One region of the Ralstonia sp. VS2407 genome, then DNA from elsewhere that is predicted to be linked to it. Evidence: predicted binding sites of a transcription regulator. Region 1 holds the regulator's gene; the other holds the start of a gene.
What was found. Region 1 encodes FliA, which starts transcription of late flagellar genes. Its sites were predicted from a motif close to CTAAAGTTTNNNNNNNNNNNGCCGNTA; they were not measured.
Positions count from the first base shown of each region.

Region 2: the regulator FliA is predicted to act here: its motif matches at 5,287-5,313, upstream of flgM (flagellar biosynthesis anti-sigma factor FlgM).

Region 1 covers NZ_JBRFVG010000006.1:279,348-289,188, reverse strand. Annotated here, with positions in the region: gene ACU8YE_RS13065 (sugar ABC transporter permease) at 1-490, opposite strand, end outside; gene xylG (D-xylose ABC transporter ATP-binding protein) at 487-2,046, opposite strand; gene xylF (D-xylose ABC transporter substrate-binding protein) at 2,128-3,156, opposite strand; gene ACU8YE_RS13050 (XylR family transcriptional regulator) at 3,436-4,659, shown strand; gene ACU8YE_RS13045 (aldose epimerase family protein) at 4,656-5,738, shown strand; gene ACU8YE_RS13040 (nucleobase:cation symporter-2 family protein) at 5,791-7,218, opposite strand; gene ACU8YE_RS13035 (RNA polymerase sigma factor FliA) at 7,597-8,358, opposite strand; gene ACU8YE_RS13030 (MinD/ParA family ATP-binding protein) at 8,367-9,146, opposite strand; gene flhF (flagellar biosynthesis protein FlhF) at 9,160-9,841, opposite strand, start outside.
Region 2 covers NZ_JBRFVG010000008.1:19,337-29,177, forward strand. Annotated here, with positions in the region: gene ACU8YE_RS14570 (hypothetical protein) at 1-234, opposite strand, end outside; gene ACU8YE_RS14575 (H-NS histone family protein) at 579-869, shown strand; gene ACU8YE_RS14580 (GntR family transcriptional regulator) at 980-1,708, shown strand; gene ACU8YE_RS14585 (porin) at 1,969-3,030, shown strand; gene ACU8YE_RS14590 (LuxR C-terminal-related transcriptional regulator) at 3,155-3,871, opposite strand; gene ACU8YE_RS14595 (flagella synthesis protein FlgN) at 4,329-4,790, opposite strand; gene flgM (flagellar biosynthesis anti-sigma factor FlgM) at 4,930-5,250, opposite strand; gene flgA (flagellar basal body P-ring formation chaperone FlgA) at 5,373-6,230, opposite strand; gene flgB (flagellar basal body rod protein FlgB) at 6,653-7,108, shown strand; gene flgC (flagellar basal body rod protein FlgC) at 7,318-7,725, shown strand; gene ACU8YE_RS14620 (flagellar hook assembly protein FlgD) at 7,753-8,409, shown strand; gene flgE (flagellar hook protein FlgE) at 8,447-9,655, shown strand; gene flgF (flagellar basal-body rod protein FlgF) at 9,701-9,841, shown strand, end outside.

The DNA.
Region 1 (9,841 bases):
GTGTGAGGCCGAGCAGAATGCCGCGATACGCGAGCATGCCGCCAAGGCCAACGATGAAGGACGGAACGCCCCGGTAGGTCGACCACCATCCGTTGAACAGCCCCATGGCCACGCCGAGCAGCAGCACCACAGGCACCGTCGCCACAATTGGCCAACCCAGCCCTTGATCCAGGATGGCAGCTACGCCGCCAAGCAGGCCCAACAGCGAACCGACGGAGAGATCGATCTCGCCCGCGATGATCACGAACACCATCCCGCAGGCCAGCATCCCCGTAATGGACATCTGCCGCAGCAGATTGGAGAGATTGCGAGGCGACGTAAACGCGCCGTCGGTCAGCATTGAAAAGAACAGCCAGATCGCGGCCACGGCGATCAGCAACGCCAGGATCTTGTAGCGTGCGAAGAGTTGCCTCAGGCGCTGGGTTGCCTTGAGCGTGCGACGCGAAGGGTCCACCCCGCCGGCGGCTTGTGGGCTCGTCTGAGAAGTCATGCGTGGCCTACCTGATGAAAAGTGGATGCGTGCCGCACCGGTTGAATGGCTGCGGTCAGAATGTGTTCCTGCGTCAGCCCATCGTTCACGAAATCGCCACGCAGCTCGCCCTCGCCGATCACCAGCACGCGATCCGAAATACCGAGCACTTCGGGCAGCTCCGATGAAATGACGATGATGGCCATGCCGCGTTTGGCCAGGTCACCGATGAGCTTGTAGATTTCATACTTGGCGCCGACATCCACGCCGCGCGTCGGCTCGTCCAGAATCAGAACGCGCGGCTCGGTGAGCAGCATTCGCGTGAGGACGGCCTTTTGCTGATTGCCGCCCGACAAGCTGGCAATCGGCAGCATTGGATGCGCTGCCCGCACGGCAAGCCGCCGCATCTCTTTGCGGATCGTGTCGAGTTCGGCCGCGCCATCGATGCGCCCGAGACGCGAAAAACGCTGGAGGACGGCAAGCGTGATGTTGTGTCCGACGCTCATCAGCGAGACGATGCCGTGACGTTTTCGGTCTTCCGGCACCATCGCGATGCCCGCACGAATGGCGTCAAGTGGCGCGCGGACTTTCAACGGTTTGCCGTCAAGTACGAGCTCGACTTCGCTGGCGCCTTCATACGCGCCAAACACTGCCTGCATCAGCTCTGTGCGCCCTGCACCGACCAGCCCGGCCACGCCAAGAATTTCGCCACGCCGCACCGAAAAGGACACATCGTCGACCCGCTTGCGAGTCGGGTTGTTCGCGTCATAGCACGTCACATTGCGCGCCTCGAAAACAACCTCCCCGATGGGATGCGGTTCACGCGGGAACAGTTGCGTAATCTCGCGCCCGACCATCTGCGCGATGATGCGGTCGGTGGTGAGCGCGTCCATCGGCGCGGTCGACACATGGCGGCCGTCACGGATGACGGTGACCGTGTCGCACACTGCCTCCACCTCGTCGAGCTTGTGCGAGATATAGACGCACGCAATGCCGCGCGCTTTCAGATCGCGCACGATGTCGAGCAGGATGCGCGTTTCAGCCGCCGTAAGTGACGACGATGGCTCGTCCAGGATCAGCAGCTTGGCGCGCTTGTTGAGCGCCTTGGCGATCTCAATCAATTGCTGATGGCCGCCGCCGTAGTGCATCACGGGCAACGCCACGTTGATGCCCTGGATGTTCAGATCACGCAACAGCTTGTCCGCGCCCTGGTACATGGCCGCGTAGTTCATGCGCCCGCCGGGCAGCGTGATTTCGTTGCCGAGATAGATGTTCTCGGCCACCGACAGCTCCGGCACCAGCATCAGCTCCTGATGGATGATGACGATGCCGGCGCGCTCGGTATCGCGAATACCGCTTGCGTGCAGCGGCTGCCCTTCCCACAGGATTTCGCCATCCCAGGTGCCACTCGGGTAGACACCGGAGAGCACCTTCATGAGCGTTGATTTTCCGGCGCCGTTCTCGCCGCACAGGCCGACACACTCGCCCGGCCTCACAACCAGGTTGATACCGTCGAGCGCCTTCACACCGTCAAACGTCTTGACGATGCCGCGCATCTGCAACAGAGGTTCAGACATGCCTCGTCCTTGAGGTACGAACGCGGCCGGCGACAAAGCGTTGGCTCGTCGCCGGCACAAAGTGGCCCTGACTGCGCGACCTTATTGGCCGCCGATCTGAGCCTGCGTGTAGAAGCCGTCTTTCACCACCAGGTTGACGTTGTCTTTCGTGAGCTGGGTGGGTTGCAGCAACACCGTGTCGACCTTCTTCTTGCCGTTGTCGTACTGCGCGTTGAACTTCGGCTTGTCGCCCTTGGCGAGCGCCACGGAAAGCTGCGCGGCCTCGGTAGCAATCAGCTTGAGCGGCTTGTAGACCGTCATCGTCTGCGTGCCGGCAATCACACGCTTGACGGCGGCAAGGTCAGCATCCTGACCCGACACCGGTACCTTGCCGGCCAGCTTCTGCGCAGCCAGCGCCTGGATTGCGCCACCGGCCGTGCCGTCGTTGGATGCGACCACAGCATCGATCTTGTTGTTGTTCGCGGTCAGCGCGTTCTCGACGATACCCAGCGCCGCAGAGGCGCTCCACTCCGGCACCCATTGCGAGCCAACGACCTTGATGTCGCCACGGTCGATGGCCGGCTGCAGCACCTTCAACTGGCCCTGCCGCAGCATCTTCGCGTTGTTGTCCGTCGGTGCGCCGCCCAGCAGGAAGTAGTTGCCCTTCGGGCGCACGTTGTAGACGCCCTGCGCTTGCAGCTCGCCCACCTTCTCGTTGTCGAAGGAGATATAGGCGTCAACATCTGCATCGAGAATCAGGCGGTCGTACGACACCACCTTGATGCCGGCCTTCTTGGCTTCGGCCACCACATTGGTCAGCGCCTTGGAGTTGAACGGCACGATGACGATCACGTCGACGCCGCGCGAGATCAGGTTCTCGATCTGGGAGATCTGGCGTTGCTCGCTGGCATCCGCCGATTGCACCGACACCTTGGCACCCAGCTTTTCTGCGGCGGCGACGAAGTAGTCGCGGTCGCGCGACCAGCGCTCCACGCGCAGGTCGTCGATACAAAAGCCGATTTCCGGATGCGCCTTGCTGGCGTGCGCCAGCGGCGCTGCAATCGACAGGCTGGCGAGCATTGCACCGCAAAAGGCGGCCCTCAGAACACTACGGCGTTGGTTCGATTTCATGTCTCACTCCATCTTCTATTGTTGGTGGATACCCCTAGGCCGACGGTGCGCGTGGTGCGCCGCAATAGTGATCTCGCCCGGCTCGACGGCCATCGCATGGTGATGCGGCCGCTCAGCACGGGCAATTACGAAATTGCCCAACCGCCCTAACATTTCTTGCCACCCCGCTGCGATCGTCTGACAGCGCCCCACGCAGCCAATAGAATGTGCAAGCGCGCTGCACGCCCCAGCGCTGCAGCCGTTTGGCAACCCCTGCCACCGCGAGCGGCCCGAGCCACCATGCACCGTCAACCGTCCGATCCATCGCAGCACGCGCGCATTCATCGCATTGCGCTGCTGTTCAATGCCAACAAGGTGTATGACCGCGAGATCATCGCGGGCATTGGCGACTACATGCGCTCCACCCGCGTGACGTGGGACTTGTTTCTGGAAGAGGATTTCCGCTGCCGCCTACCCGGCATCGAGCGCTTTGACGGCGACGGCATCATTGCGGATTTCGACGACCCCGCCGTCGCCGAAGCGCTGCGCGGTTGCCCGCTACCGGTGGTGGCCGTCGGCTCATCGTATGAAGATGCAACGCAATACCCGGCAAAGGAGCCGTATGTCGCAACGGACAACGGCAAGCTGGTCGCGCTGGCCTACCGGCACCTGATCGAAGCCGGCCTGCAGCACTTTGCGCTGTACAGCCTGCCCCAGGCGCCAGAGAACCGCTGGGCACAGCAGCGCGAACTCGCCTTTACACGCTTGCGCCGGCAGGACAATCCCACCGCCCCGATCGAGCAGGAGATTTACCGGGGCCTCTCGACCAGCGCGCCGACCTGGCATCAGGCGATCGGTCAGTTGATTGAATGGCTGCGCGCCTTGCCCAAGCCCATCGGCATCATCGCCGTGACGGATGCGCGAGCCCGGCACCTGCTGCAGGCCTGCATGACGGCAGGCTTGGCCGTGCCGGAGGAAGTCGCCATCATCGGCATCGACAACGATCCGCTCACACGCACGCTGAGCCGCATCCCGTTGTCGTCCGTCATTCAGGGCACCGTGGAGATGGGGCGCACGGCCGCACACCTGCTGCATCAGATGCTGGGCGGCGCCCGCCTGGCAGGCCGGCAGATTCTCGTGCCGCCGGTTGGCATCAATGTGCTGGCGTCGTCGCGGCACCAGCCGCTTGCCAGCCCGTATGTCATGCGCGCGCGACATTTCATCCGGCAGTACGCCTGCCAGGGAATCAAGACCGAGCAGGTCGCGGACTACGTCGGTATCTCGCGGTCATCGCTCGAAGAACACTTTCGTCGTGAATTGAATTGCACCGTGCACCAGGAAATCCTTCGCCATAAGCTCGACGCCGCCAAGCACATGCTGGCCAGCCGTGATGTCGCCACCGCCGAGGTGGCGGTGCGCTGCGGCTTTACCTCCCCGCAATACATGCACGCCGTATTCCGACGCGAGCTGGATTGCACGCCACGCGAATACCAGGAACGCACCATCACAGAGGGCCAATCATGAGCATCGCGTCAGCGCTGTCCGCACACGCGCCGCTCGACGGCGCCATCTCGTCAGCAACATGGGGACAACTGCCGGGCGGTGAACCGGTTCGGCTGTTCACGCTGCGCAATGCCTTGGGCATGCGCGTTTCGATCAGCGACCTGGGGGCGACGCTCGTCTCCTGGCAAGCGCCTGACCGCGGCGGGCGCCTGGGCGAGATTCTCCTGAACCACGCGACGCCAGCCGCCTACCTTGAATCACCAGGCTATCTGGGCGGATTGATCGGACGCTGGGCGAACCGGATTGCGGGCGCGCGGTTCACGCTCGACGGCATCGACTACGCCCTCGATCGCAATGAAGGCGGCAATCTGCTCCATGGGGGGGCGAGCGGGTTTCATCGGGCGCTATGGCACGCCGAGGATCACGACGGCGCATTGGTCATGCGGCTCAACTCCCCGGAAGGCGATGCGGGATTCCCCGGCAACGTCGCCGTCCAGGTTCGCTATGCGCTTGACGACGATGGCACGCTGTCGATCGACTACGAAGCCCGGACCGATGCGCCCACGCCGATCAACCTGACAAGCCACGGGTATTTCAACCTGAGCGGCAAGCCCGGCACCGACATCAAGGGCCACATCCTGTCGATCGATGCCGACGCGTATCTGGAAGTCGATGCCAAGCTGATCCCGACACGAACAGCCAGCGTTGCGGGCACGGCGTTCGATTTTCGCCAGGGTGCGCCCATCGGGGTACGGCTGGACTGGCCTAACGCGCAACTCGCGCAGGCCGGCGGGTTCGACCACTGCTTTGTGCTGCGCAATACGGCGCCGGAGGGGCGCTCGCAGGTGCGCCCGGTCGCCCGGCTGTATGACCCCGGCAGCGGGCGCGAATTGACAGTGCTCACCGATCAGCGCGGGCTGCAGTTCTATTCGGGCCACAAGCTGGCCGGCACGCACGCGCTACGCAGCGGCTTATGCCTGGAAGCGAGCGCGTTCCCGAACCAGGTCAACATGCCCGATGCGGAAACGGTCATGTTCCGCCCGGGCCAGGTCTACCGGCAGCACACCGCATACCGCGTGTCGGTTGCTGAAGAAGCCTGAGCGAGACCTGATCCGCAGACCTAAGCCGAGCTGAGGCACGCGGCTTGGATGTTCAATGCGCAGCTGCGGCCGCGCCGTGCATGACTTCGTGCGAACCGCGAATGCCGTTGAACCATGCGTTGAGCACCACGGCCACCAGCGTGCCCATCACGATGCCGCTGTGGGTGATCGGGTGCGTCCAGTCCGGAAAGTGGTGGAAGAACGCCGGCGCCAGCGTCGGCATCATGCCAAAGCCGACCGATACGGCGATGATCAACAGGTTGTGGCGCTGTTGCTGGAAGTCGACCATGCCCAGCATGCGGATGCCGGCTGCGGCCACCATCCCGAACATCACGATGCCTGCGCCGCCCAGCACGTATTGCGGCACGGAAGCCACCACGTAAGACAGCTTCGGAAACAGCCCCAGCACGATCAACAGCAACCCGCCGGCGGCCGCCACATAGCGCGAACGCACGCCCGTGATCGACACCAGCCCGATGTTCTGCGAGAACGACGTATGCGGAAACGTGTTGAACACCCCCGCCACCACCGTCGCCAGACCGTCGGCACGCAGGCCGTTGGTGAGTTCGTTGCGCGAGATGGGCTTGCCCACCACGTGCGACAGCGCGAGGAACATGCCGGTTGATTCCACCAGCGTGATCACGATCACGATGCACATCGACATGATGGCCGACAGCTCGAACTTCGGCATGCCAAAGTGGAACGGCGTCACCAGCGTCATCAGCGGCGCGACGCTGGCGTCGGCCAGCGACACCTTGCCAAACGCCGCCGCCACCAGCGTGCCCGTCACGATGCCAAGCAGCACCGCGATATTGCACAGCAGTGCGTTGCCGAACTTGGTCAGCAACAGAATCGTCACCAGCACGAGCGCTGCAATGGCCAGGCCGAATGGATCGCCGAACGCCGGGTTCGGCACCATGTGCTTCACGCCGTCGACCACCTGCGGAATCATCTGCTGACCGCCCGCGGCCCAGTTGATGCCTACGCTCAGCAGCGAAAAGCCGATCAGCATGATGACCGTGCCCGTCACCACGCGCGGGAACAGGCCCAGCAACCGGCCCATCAGCGGCGCAATGGCAATGCCGAACACACCAGAAACGATGGACGCCCCAAAAATGCCGGGCAGCCCCATGCCGGGCTCTACGCCAATGGCGATCATCGGTGCCACCGCAGCAAATGTGACACCCATCATCACCGGCAGGCGGATCCCGAAGATCAGGAAACCGAGCGATTGGATGAGCGTGCCGATCCCAGCCGCAAACAGGTCGCAATTGACGAGGTACGAGAGATCGCTCTTCGACAGGCCAAGCGCATTGCCGACAATCAGCGGCACGGCAATCGCCCCGGCGTACATCACCAACAGGTGTTGCAGGCCAAGTGCGAACAGACGGGGCAGCGGTAGGAACTCGTTGACGGGATCGGCAACGGTGTCGGCGATTGTCGACGAAGAAGGCGAGGGTTGGCCGGGGGATTGGCGCATTGTCTGTCTCCTGGGGCCGCTCTCGTGTCAATGCCGGGAGCGTGCTTTAGGCGGATGGGGCGGATTCCATCCGCCGGCATTCATGCGGCGTGATGCCGCGTATTTGCCGGAATCTTGGAGGGGCGCCATTTTTCTGTCAACAATTCCATACGTTTTTTGTGTACATATTTTGCGTTCTTAAACGTATGTGCGTCGTCATCCACCTCTTCACGCCTCCACGCGTGCCCGCGTGAACGACGCCCCAAAGAAAAAGCGCGGCCGCGACATGAGTCGCTGGCCGCGCAGTAGAAATACCTGGCAGGTAAAGCTGGAACCGGGAGCCGCCAACAAACCCAGTGAAGCAGAAGGTCTTGTCAGTGGCGCTCAGCAGACCTCAGTTCAGGTCGGCGTCGGCAGCCATGCGCGATCACGTAGGCGCGAGCGGATGCGGGCGATGGCCTGGCTGTGGATCTGGCACACGCGCGATTCCGACACGCCCATCACGGCGCCGATTTCGCGCAGGTTCAGATCCTGCTCGTAGTAGAGGCTCATCATGAGCTTTTCGCGCTCGGGCAGTGCCTCGATGGCGGCGACAACCGATTCGCGCAGGTCGTGGTCCAGCAGCTGGTCCAGCGGCGTGGCGTCGTTCTCGGGCGCGCGGTTCTCGATGAAGGCGTCGGCGTCTTCGCGGTCGAAATCTTCGTAATACAGCAGCTGGCTGCCTTGCAGGTCGACCAGTTGCTTCTGGTATTCGGCCAGCGACATGCCCAGCGCCGCGGCAATCTCGGTCTCGGTGGGCGCGCGGCCCTTCTGCTGCTGCAGCTTCTGGATCGCCTGCTCGATCGTGCGTGCGTTGCGGCGCAGGCCGCGCGGCAGCCAGTCCGAGCCGCGCAGTTCGTCCAGGATCGCGCCGCGAATACGCTGGGCCGCGTAGAACTCGAACTGCACGCCCTGCGTTTCCTCATAGCGCGACAGCGCATCGAGCAAGCCCATCATGCCAGCCTGGATCAGGTCGTCCAGCTCAACGCTGGCCGGCAACTTGACCATCATCTGGTTGGCAATGCGGCGCACCAGTGGTGCGTACGTGGCCATCTCGTCGGACTTGGTCTTGCGACCGGTTGCGGTGTACATATCCATGCCTGCCTTTGACGCTTCGTTCATGCTGCGCCTCAATAAACCAATTCGGCCGCGCGTGCGGTGGCGCCAAGCGTCGGAGTCGCTGTCGACATTGACGTTGCTTGCGCCGATTCATCTGCCGGCTGTGCCGGTGCCCGCGCCGACATGACCACCCGCGACGGCGCATTGCCATCACCGGCTTGGGCCTCGGCGCTGGCCCAGCTCAACATTTCTTCGGCAAGCTGGCGGAAGGCCATGGCCGAAGGCGATGCGGGAAACGCACTCGCCACGGGCTTGCCGAGCGAGAGCGCAAGTTCTACGTGCCGGTCCTCCGGGAGGTAGCCGGCGAAATCGATACGGGTGTTCAGGTACTGGCCCACGGTATTGGCCAGGTTGCCGAACACGCGCACGGCGGAATCCACCGAATGCGCGCCGCACACCACGGTGCGGATGCCAGCGCTGCCTTGCAGCACGGCGGTTTTCTTGAGCAGCGTGTACGCGCTCTTGATGCCTTCCGGACCATCGGAGAAGGTCAGCAGCACGTCGTCGCAGGCTTCGGCCACGGTGCTCAGCGCCCGGGTGCCGAAATGCGCGGCCACGAGCGTCACATCCGCCGTCTCGTCGTACTGCTCGAGCACGCCGGGCATGGCGAGCATGGTCTGGGCGTTCACCACGGCCGTGTCGCGGCCCATGGCGGACAGCGCGATGCGCAGGTTGTCGACAAAGTCATCGACCTGCTCTTCCGCACCGATCACCAGCACACGGCGGGCAGCAGCATGACCGAGCATGCGCCGCAGCCCTGCGGCTTGATCCTTGGCGAATGGCGTCGTCATGGTCGCCCCCTTGTCAGGCGAAATCGAAAGCGGCCAGGCCAGGTTCGCGGTTACCTGAGTTACGCAACACCGCGCCCTGCGCCACCAGCAACGATTCATCCGAATCCAGCGTGAACGACGACTGCTCCGCACCGGCCCGGAACGAGCGATGGATCAGCAGCTTCTTGTTCGGCACCGCAATGTCTTCCGGCACACGCTGGCCGTACGACACGTAGTGCAGCGGCAGGCGGCGGCGGATCATCACGTCCATCGCGTGGCCCACAGAGGCGGCCTCGTCGATCTTGGTCAGGATGCAGCCGGCCAGGTTGGCGTCGCGGTAGGCACCCACCACTTCATCGAGCGTCTTGCCGTTGCTGGCAGCGTTGAGCAGCAGCAGGCGCTTGATCGACGGGCCCACGGCATGCAGCATCGCCATCTGCTCGGACACGGCGCGGTCGCGCTGGCTCATGCCGATGGTGTCGATCAGCACCACGTGCTTCTCGCGCAGGTCGTTCAGCGCCAGGCTCAGGTCTTGCGCGTCTTTCACGGCATGCACCGAGACGCCCAGGATCTTGCCGTAGATGCGCAGTTGTTCATGGCCGCCGATCCGGTAGCTGTCGGTCGAGAGCAGCGCCACGCGCGATGCGCCATGGCGCAGCACGAAGCGCGCGGCCAGCTTGGCGGTCGTGGTGGTCTTGCCCACGCCGGTCGGGCCC
Region 2 (9,841 bases), on a different contig from region 1:
TTCGGCTGAACGTTCGGGAAAGAAAAACGTCGCGGCGACAAACAGGGAGCCGACCAGCGCGCCAAAGACCAAAAGCAGATAGTAAAAACGACGTGGCAAGAGCGAATTCATCGTTGTCTCATCCAACTGCAACCTGGAAGGTGGTGCTTTGAATCGTTTTACGGCCACGCCAAATGGGCATGCCTTGGCGAGCGCCATCGCGGTGCAATGGCACACCTGGACGGCGACTTGCATATGAATTGATATTGCGTTTGCTGTACTGCTGCGATGCTGCGGATTGCCGCTTGCGGCAAAAGCCGGAATTGCGGGACCCGGCGGCGCTTGCTATGGTGGTGGCACTGAAATGCAGCGCGATACCAGTTTGTGGCCTTGCATGATCGCGTACGCTAATCCGATACGTCAATCCGACTTTCCGGTTGAAACTGAGCATCCGGTGTGTCGCGAGTTGATTCCCGGCTTAGCGGCGCGGTTTGAAGGGGCAGGATCAAAAACGTTGAAATTTGATTTCAGTTATGAATACAATTGATCTAATATCTGATCCACACCAGACTTCACACCAGAATTTATTGGGAGCGCATATGGCGACATACAAGGAATTGATTGCACAAAAGGCCAAACTGGAAGAGCAGATCGAAACTGCGCGTGCCAAGGAGCTGGAAGCGGTGATCCAGCAAGTGCGCCAGACGGTTGCCGAATATGGCCTGACGGCTGAAGACCTGGGCCTGGCTCAGCGTCGCGGCCGCCGTGCCGGTGCGAAGGCGCCGGTGCCGGCCAAGTATCGTGACCCGAAGACGGGCGCAACGTGGTCCGGCCGCGGCCGTGCTCCGGCCTGGATCGGCAAGAACCGCGATAAATTCCTGATCGCCTGATCTGCCAGGCCCTGCCTGGCGCGCACGCAAGCGCGCAATGCAAATGGCCCACCTGTCCGGTGGGCCATTTGCATTGCTGCGCCCGATGATCGTTCCTGTATAACGACGGCATGACGCCACGCCTGCCCAAATACCTCGAACTGGCCGACCGCATTCGGCTCGACATCCTGCACGGAACGCTGCCGGCGGGCAGCATCGCGCCCAGCGAGAACGAAGTCGCCCAGCGCTATGGCGTCTCGCGCTTGACGGCGCGCCGCACGCTGAATGAGCTGGCGGCTCGAGGGCTGCTCAGGCGCTCGCGGGGGCAGCGCAGCGTGGTGCTCGATCGAGTGGGGCCGCATCGGCCGGTGCTGTATGCGCCGGGCCAGTCAGATGCGGCGCTCGAATACGTGCCGGGCGCGGTCTATACGGTCAGTGCTTTTCGACTGGAGGCGGCCGACGAGATCGTGGCCGCCGCGCTCGACCTGGCGGCGGGCGCGCAGGTGGCGTTTGTCGAGCGGCGCGCCCAGGTAGACGGGCAGCCCATCATGCTGCTGCGCACGTGGCTGACGACGCGGCTGGCGGCGATGCTGGAGGCGCGCGACTTTGAAGATCGCCTGTTCGTGCAGGTCTTCCAGCGCGCCAACCTGACTATCGCGCGCTCGCGCGAGGCGCCGCTTGCCTGTGTGGCCGATGCACACCAGGCCGCCCAGCTCGGCGTGCAAGCGGGTGTGCCGCTCGTGCGCGTGCGCCGCATCGGCTACAGCGTGGCCGACGTGCCGATCTCCCTCACGTACTGCGATTTTTCCCCCGAGCGCTACACACGCGAAGTCGACATCCGCGTGCTCCAAAACGACTGAAAGCGCACTGCGCCAGACCGGTGCAGAAACGGCGCCACACACCCCGCGATGGGGACTTGTCCGCCTAAAGTATTCAAGCTAGTCTGCGCCCCTTCCCCAGAAAACGTATTTATTTGTGAAGCGACGCTTTGCCGACAACGTATTGGCACGGCAGTTGCATTCACGGCCCCATCTCAGCGGCGGCGGGTTGAGCCACCCGCCGCCTCAACGCTGATTCAGTCGATTCAACACACCGGAACCACAAGAGGGAGAAATCAACAATGCAACTCAAGCGACGTTTTTCGCTGGCCGCACTGGCAGCCGCGGCGGCCCTGACTGCAGGCGCGGCGCAGGCCCAATCGTCTGTGACGCTGTATGGCCAGGTGGATGCCTGGGCGGGCGCCACCAAGAACCTGGGCCAGGACCGCGCCTGGGGTGTCAACTCGGGCGGCATGTCGACGTCGTACTGGGGCATGAAGGGCAGCGAAGACCTGGGCAACGGCCTGAAGGCCATCTTCACGCTGGAAGCGTTCTTCCGCCCCGACACGGGCAAGTCCGGCCGCTTTGATGGCGACCACTTCTTCGCACGTAATTCGTTTGTCGGTCTGCAGTCGAACAGCTGGGGCTCGATCAAGCTCGGCCGTAACACCCCGCCGTACTTCGTTTCGACGATCCTGTTTAACCCGTTCATCGATTCGTACACGTTCTCGCCGATGGTGTTCCACACCTACCTCGGCAACGGCCGTACGGGCGCCGCAGGTATCTCGGGCCTGGTGGGCGATTCGGGCTGGGACAACTCGATCATGTACTCCACGCCGGACATGGGCGGCCTGACAGCCAACCTGATCTACGGCGCGGGCGAGCAAGCCGGCCACAACGGTCAGAACAAGTGGGGCGGCAGCCTGCTGTACTTCCGTGGCAACTTTGCAGCCACGGCGGCGTTCCAGCAGGTGCGCTACGACGGCGCGCCTGGCGACCTGAACAGCCTGGTGGCTGGCTTTGCGCGCCAGACGGCGGGGCAGTTGGGTGCCACGTACGACTTTGGCGTGGTCAAACTGTACGGCCAATACCAATACATCAAGAACACGATCAGTACCGGCGACGCCAAGAGCAACGGCGGTCAGCTGGGCGTGTCGATTCCGGTGGGCCCGGGCGCCGTGCTGGCATCGTATGCCTACACGAAGACCTCGGGTGCGGCTGACGTGAAGCGCAACACGTGGGCGGTGGGCTACGACTATTCGCTGTCCAAGCGCACCGATGTGTATGCGGCTTACTTCCGCGACAAGGTGTCGGATCTCTCGACGGCTGACACCTTCGGTGTAGGCATCCGCGCAAAGTTCTAAGCCTTCGCGTTCTGCTTTTCCTTGTCACCGCCCGCGTCTCGACAGCGTGGGCGGGCATTTTCAACGGCGTCCGGATTCCGGGCGCCGTTTTTTGTTATGCGCAAAAGCCGAAATGGCGGCGGTGTCAGCCGGTGCGCGCCAGGCGCAACGGCGGCGATAGCGGCGCCGGGGCCTCGGCTCCAATGTTCGGCTGATTCAGCAGCATGGCGCCGCGCTGCGTGGCCACGAACACAGCCTCGGTACGGCTGCGCACTTCCAGCCGGCGATACAGCGCGTTGATATGCGCCTTGGTTGTCGCCTCGGAAATACTCAGCATGCGGCTGATGGTTTTGACCGGATGCCCGCGCGAGAGCAAGACGAGAATTTCATATTGACGCTGCGTCAGGCCGAGTAACGCGCCATCGTCATTACCGTTGGCCGAACCTGACCCAATCGCTTCAGGCCGTGTCAGCACGATCGACGCCGGCACATAACGGCCGCCCGCGAGCACCAATTCCAATGCCGCTGCAATCAATTTGCCGGAATAGCTTTTCAGCAGATAGGCCGACACATTCAATTGCATCAGCGTGCGCACGTGCGCAGCGGAATCGGTTTCGCCCAGTACGGCGACATGTCGGGGATGCGGCTGTTGCAGCAGCCGGGAGAGCGCTGGCAGATCGTCGATGCCAGGCAAGGGCAGGCCGATCAGGGCCAGTTCGGCGTCCGCATGCGCCGCGAGGTTTTCAAAGAGAGCTTCGTCCGGCTCGACGCTGACCACTTCGGTGATGGCCGGCAAGGATTGCAACACATGGGTCGCGCCGGCACGCACCAAAGGGTGTGCCTCCACTACGATTGATTTCACTGCGCCGCCTGTCTGGTTATGGTTTGTTTGCCCATTTCCGGAATCAGCTCGTTGCCGCGTCTATTTGGACCAGCCGGTCGAAAATCAACACGGGCGTGCGTGTGGAAATGCTTCTGACGTGCGGTCTCGGTATATTTCCCCGTTCAACCGGCAGTCACCGCAGTGCGGTGCCACCGGGCCGAAACCTTGGCACGCCATTCAGGCGCAAATCCTTCCGGTTTTTCTTGTTTATGTCGCCAGGCGCGGAGGATTAACCCCGCCAAAATCGCAGAATAAATCCCCAGCATGCTTGTTGCACCCATCAATGGGATGTAAACCTTTTTGTTTACCCCGATCGGTGGTGTGCTAGACCCCTCTATACATAGCAGGATCAGGCAGCAGCAGCTAGCCCCACTTCACGCCCATTGACGTAAGCGTAAAGCGGGGCTTTTGTACCCAAAAAACGTGTTGTGGTGGCTTATTGCGCGACGACCGAGAAGCGTGGCATCGACAGCGGTTGTTTGCCGTCGCGGCCGTAGGGTGTACCGCCGCCGTTGTTGGCAGCATGCAGGACAGACAGCGCGTTCTGCGTGGCACGCAGGCGCAGGTCGATCAGGGTGCCGTTGTCGATGTTGCGCTGGCGCAGCAGGCGGGCCAGGGCCAGGTTCTCGTCGAACAGGCGGCTGGCAGTCTCATCGGTGCGCAGGTATTTGACCAGCCCGTACGGATCGGCGCCGCCGTGCTGGGCCCACCAAAGGCGGCGGTCCCGGTCGGCTTCGCCCAGCGCGGCGAGCTGTTTCTGCTTGGTCTGGGTGATGCGCTCGAGTTCGACCATGTCGCCATCGCGCAACGCCTGCGCTTCGGCATCCAGGGTGAGGGTGGCTGCGCGCAGCAGTTCCTGCTCGTCGGCAAGGGTGCGGATCAGCAGTGTGTTGTCCATGGTGACTACCTCAGGCTCAGGCTTGGAAGCTTGGGCAGCCGCCGGCTGGCACACCGCCCCGCCGCGATCGGTCGAGAGTCGGAAACCCTCGGACCGGCGGCGTCAGAAAATACAGGGGACGGACGACGGGAAACCCCCGTCAGACCTTCTTGGAGCGCGTGGAGAGCAGCGATTGCGCGTCGGAAAGCGCCGCATCGGCGATCTTGCCGGCGTCCATCTTGAGCGTGCCGTTCTGGATGGCACTGCGGATCTGCTCGACGCGTGCGGCGTCGAAGTCGCCGCTGCCCACTTGGCGCGAGACTTGTTGGACCGACAGCGACGGTGCATCGCCGGTGTGGCGCGTGGTGCCCGAAGCCGTCGTAGCGGCCGGGGACGAACCGGTCGCGCGCGTCGACCCGGACGCAGCGTCCTTGGTCGGCGCAACGGCCGGCGTGTTGTTCACGATATGGTTGATTTTCACGGGTGTCTCCGAAGAGCGCGTTCATCCTATCACCCATATCGGCCAACCCCGGCCCAAACTTTAGCGGCAGGTATCGATCAAGCATCACAGTCGAAAAGTGATCTGCCGTTATCAATCTGATCTTAGAACTGGATTGCCACGACGCCGGCAGACTGCGCGATGCCGGAGACGACATTGCCGTTGGCCGTGCGCACCTGCGCCACCTGCCCCACGGCGGCCTGGTTCAAGGCTCGGCCGTCGCTGCTGACCTGGAAGCCGCCGCCCTCGGCGATGAGCTTGACGGTCTGGCCGGCTTGCACGGCAATTGGCAGGCGCAGGCTTTCGGCGCGCAGCGGCTGATTGGTGGCCACGCTCGTGAGCAGTACACGCCCCACCACATCGGCCGGCTGTTGCACGACCGAGGCCGGCAGCATCGACAGGTCGCCCGTGCGGGCTTCCAGATCGCCCATATCGAGCGTCTTGCCCGGCGAGAGCTGGTGCGAGGCGACGTAATACGTCCCCGTAATCTGAATCGTGGCCGGTACCCAAGCCGCCCAGGCGTGCGGCGAGCGGCAGCGCACGCCCACTTGTATACGGCCGCGCAGGCGGTTGGCCGCCGGCAGCATCAGGTCGATCTGGTCGCAGGGCTGGTTGGCCACGCGGGCATCTACCGGGCCGACCTCGACCGACGCACGTGGCGCTCCCGTCTCATTTGTGCCGCCCAGGATGTCCAGTTGCGACTGCAGTTGCTGCTGAATCTGCATCTGAATGGCGTTCGGCCCCTGGATGGTGGTGGGCTGCATGGGCTGCTGTACGGCTTGGGCCGGCGGATACCCGACGCGCACCATGCCCTGTGCGTGCGCCAGGATCGGGTGCACGACGCTGGCCAGCAGGCCCAGCGCCAGGATCAACAGCAGCTTGCGCTGGCGCCCAGCCAGCGGCGTGGCCGTGGCGGCAGGTTGGGTCGGGTGGTGCGCGCTGCGTGCAAACCGCGTGGACATGGAGAGCCCCTTCATCAAAAGTCCGGTGAAGTTTAGCCACGCGTGCGCGAGCGCCAAATGCGGAAATGTCGGCCAATCCCCCCCTTATTCGGACGAATGGTCTTGCACACCCGCCCCTAGACTTTGCAACGTGGTGAAGTCCCTGGCGTTGTGCGGTTCCTGGCCGTACAGCCTGCCCCGGGGGAGGGTTTCCCGGCCAATCTCTGGATTCGCAGACAGGTCTTTTCCACTGAGGTTGCATGACGGCAACTCAGCATGACAAGCGGTTCAGCGGTTTTGGAGACGGCATCGGCGGTTTTGAAGGGGCCGCTGATGCCGAGTTCTCCAGCCGAAGGGAACGCGCAACACACAAACGCAAGACAGAACGCAACCCCGGCGGGTGGCAGCAATCACCAGGACGCCACACGCAAGGAATGACAGACATGGTCGACAAGCTGGATCAGTTGTTCGGTTTTCAGGAGCAGGCGCTGCACTTGCGCTCGCAGCGTCACCAGATCCTGGCCTCGAACATCGCCAACGCCGATACGCCCAACTACAAGGCGCGCGACTTCGATTTTCAGTCGGCGCTGCAGAAGGCGGTCGGCCAGCAAAGCGGAAACAGCCTGCCGATGACGGCAACGGCTTCAGGCCACCTGACGGTGGATGGCGCACCGGCCGGCGATGTGTCGCTGATGCAGGCGTCGCTGTCGCAGCAAACCAAGGCGCTGCAGGGTGAAGTGCAGTACCGCACGTCGCAGCAGCCGTCCATCGACGGCAACACGGTGGACATGGATGGCGAGCGCATGCGCTTTGCCGATAACACTGTGCGCTACGAGGCCGATCTGAGCATCGTGACGCAGAAGATCAAGTCGATGCTGGCGGCCATTCAGAACAGCTAGCGCGCGATGTAGCAACAGCAGCAAGAGCATCAAGAGCAGCAGACAGGCATTAAGACGACCGCGCAGCAGTCACGCGCGGCGAAAGAGGGGCGGGAACTGTGTGGCGCTCCGGGCCGGCAAAGATTGGTCCGGAGCAAGCCGCCATACAGAACAACCGGATCGGTCCGGCAGCCATGCCGGCAACAGTATTTGAAGACATCGGAATCAACATGTCGCTATTCAAGGTGATGGATGTAGCTGGCAGCGCGCTCACCGCGCAGTCCAAGCGCATGAACGTGGTCGCCTCCAACCTGGCCAACGCCGAAAGCGTGACGGGCCCGGACGGCAAGGCGTACCGCGCCAAGCAGGTGGTGTTCTCGCCCGTGCAGGAGTCTGACGACTACGCCACGGGCGTGTCGGTCGACCGCGTGGTCGAAGACACCGTCACCCCCATGAAGCGCATGCACCAGCCGGGCAACCCGCTGGCCGATGCCGACGGCTACGTGACCATGCCGAACGTCGATGTGGTGGACGAAATGGTCAACATGATTTCTGCGTCGCGCTCGTACCAGGCCAACGTGGAAGTCGCCAACACCACCAAGACGATGGCCTCCAAGGCTCTGACCCTGGGCCAGTAAGCGGCACATTCCTAGCGAGACACGAACATGACCGTCAGCTCAACCAGCAGCACCACCGGCACATCGAGCACGACCTCCGGCAACCAGCTTGCCATCACCAGCGGCACCGATCTGCAGAACACGTTCATGCAGTTGCTGGTCGCGCAGTTGCAGAACCAGGATCCGCTCAACCCGATGGACAACTCGCAGATGACCTCGCAGCTTGCGCAGATCAACACTGTGAACGGTATCCAGCAACTGAACACCACCATGTCGAGCATGGCGACGCAGAGCGCGGCCACGCAGGCTTCGTCACTGATCGGCCGTACCGTGCAGGTGCCGTCGTCCAACCTGACGCTGGCTTCCGGCACGGCCAACTTCGGCATCTCGGTACCCAACGGCGCCGACGATGTGGTCGTGACCATCAAGGATGCCAACGGCAACACCGTGCGTTCGGTCGATCTGGGCCAGATGTCCGCCGGCAGCGGCAACTACACCTGGAACGGCAAGAACGACAGCGGCACCACGGTGGCCGACGGCTCTTACTCCATCTCGGTTTCTGCCACGCTTGGCGGCAAGATCACAACGGCCAACGCCACCGGCGCCGACAAGGTAACGGGCGTGACCATCACCAACGGAACGACGCAGCTGCAACTGGCCTCGGGCAACACGGCCAAGCTGTCGGACGTCACCACCATTCAGTAACGGGTCGAACCCGCTTTTTTATCTACGGGAGAACATTATGGGATTCCAGCAAGGCCTCAGCGGTCTCGACGCCGCCTCTGCAAACCTAGACGTGATCGGCAGCAACGTGGCAAACGCCAACACTGTCGGCTACAAGAAATCGACCGCCGAGTTTGGCGACGTGTACGCACGCTCGCTGGTGGGTGCGTCCGACAACCAGATCGGCCAGGGCGTGAGCGTGACCAAGGTGTCGCAGTCGTTCACGCAGGGCAACGTGACCAACACCGGCAACCCGCTGGACATCGCCATCAACGGCACGGGCTTCTACCGCATGGTCGACCCGTCCAGCGGCCAGGTGTCGTACACGCGTAACGGCCAGTTCCAGACCGACAAGAACGGCTTCATCATCTCGGCCACCGGCCAGAACCTGACCGGCTACGGCGTGGATTCCACCGGCAAGGTCAACACCGCCGTGCTGACCAACCTGAAGATTCCCGTCAACGACCTGGCGCCGCTGGCCACCACCAACACGGCGTTCGGCGTGAACCTGGACGCCGCCGCCACGGCGCCGACCACCACGCCGTTCTCGCCCACCAACTCGGCCACGTTCAACCACTCCGTTTCGGAACAGGTGTACGACGGCACGGGCACGGCCCACATGCTGACCAATTACTACGTGCGCACCGCTTCGGGCTGGGATGTGTACTCGCAAGTTGACGGCAACAACCCGACCGGCGGCAACCCGGTGACGTCGCTCACGTTCAACAGCAGCGGCCAGCTCACCTCGACGCCAAGCAAGATCGCCACGGCCTTCCCCGGGATGAGCATCGCGAGCATGGATTTCACGGGCACCACGCAGTACGGCGGCGGCTACAACGACACCGCTCCGGGCGTGACCCAAGACGGTTACGCCACCGGCCGCCTGGCCAGCTACTCGGTCGGTACCGATGGCACTGTCACCGCGCGCTACTCCAACGGCCGCACGGCAACGCTGGGCCAGGTCGCCATGGCCAATTTCAAGGCACCGGAAGGCCTGCAGAACATCGGTGGCAACCAGTGGGTGGAAACGTCCAACTCGGGCGCCCCCAACCTGGGTACGCCGGGCATGGGTTCGTTCGGCCTGCTGCAGTCGTCGGCGGTGGAGCAATCCAACGTGGACCTGTCTGCCGAGCTGGTCAACATGATCATTGCCCAGCGCTCGTATCAGGCCAACGCGCAGACCATCAAGACGCAGGACACCATCCTGCAGACCCTGGTGACGATGTAATCGTCGTTGCCCGAAGCTGACTGACCGCACACCAAGGACACTCGCATGGACCGCTCGATCTACGTGTCGATGACTGGCGTAAAGCACCTGTTCGACCAACAGGCTGCCAGCGCCAACAACCTCGCCAACGCCAGCACTACCGGCTTCAAGGCGCAGATCGATGCGTTCCATACGGTGGGTGTGCAA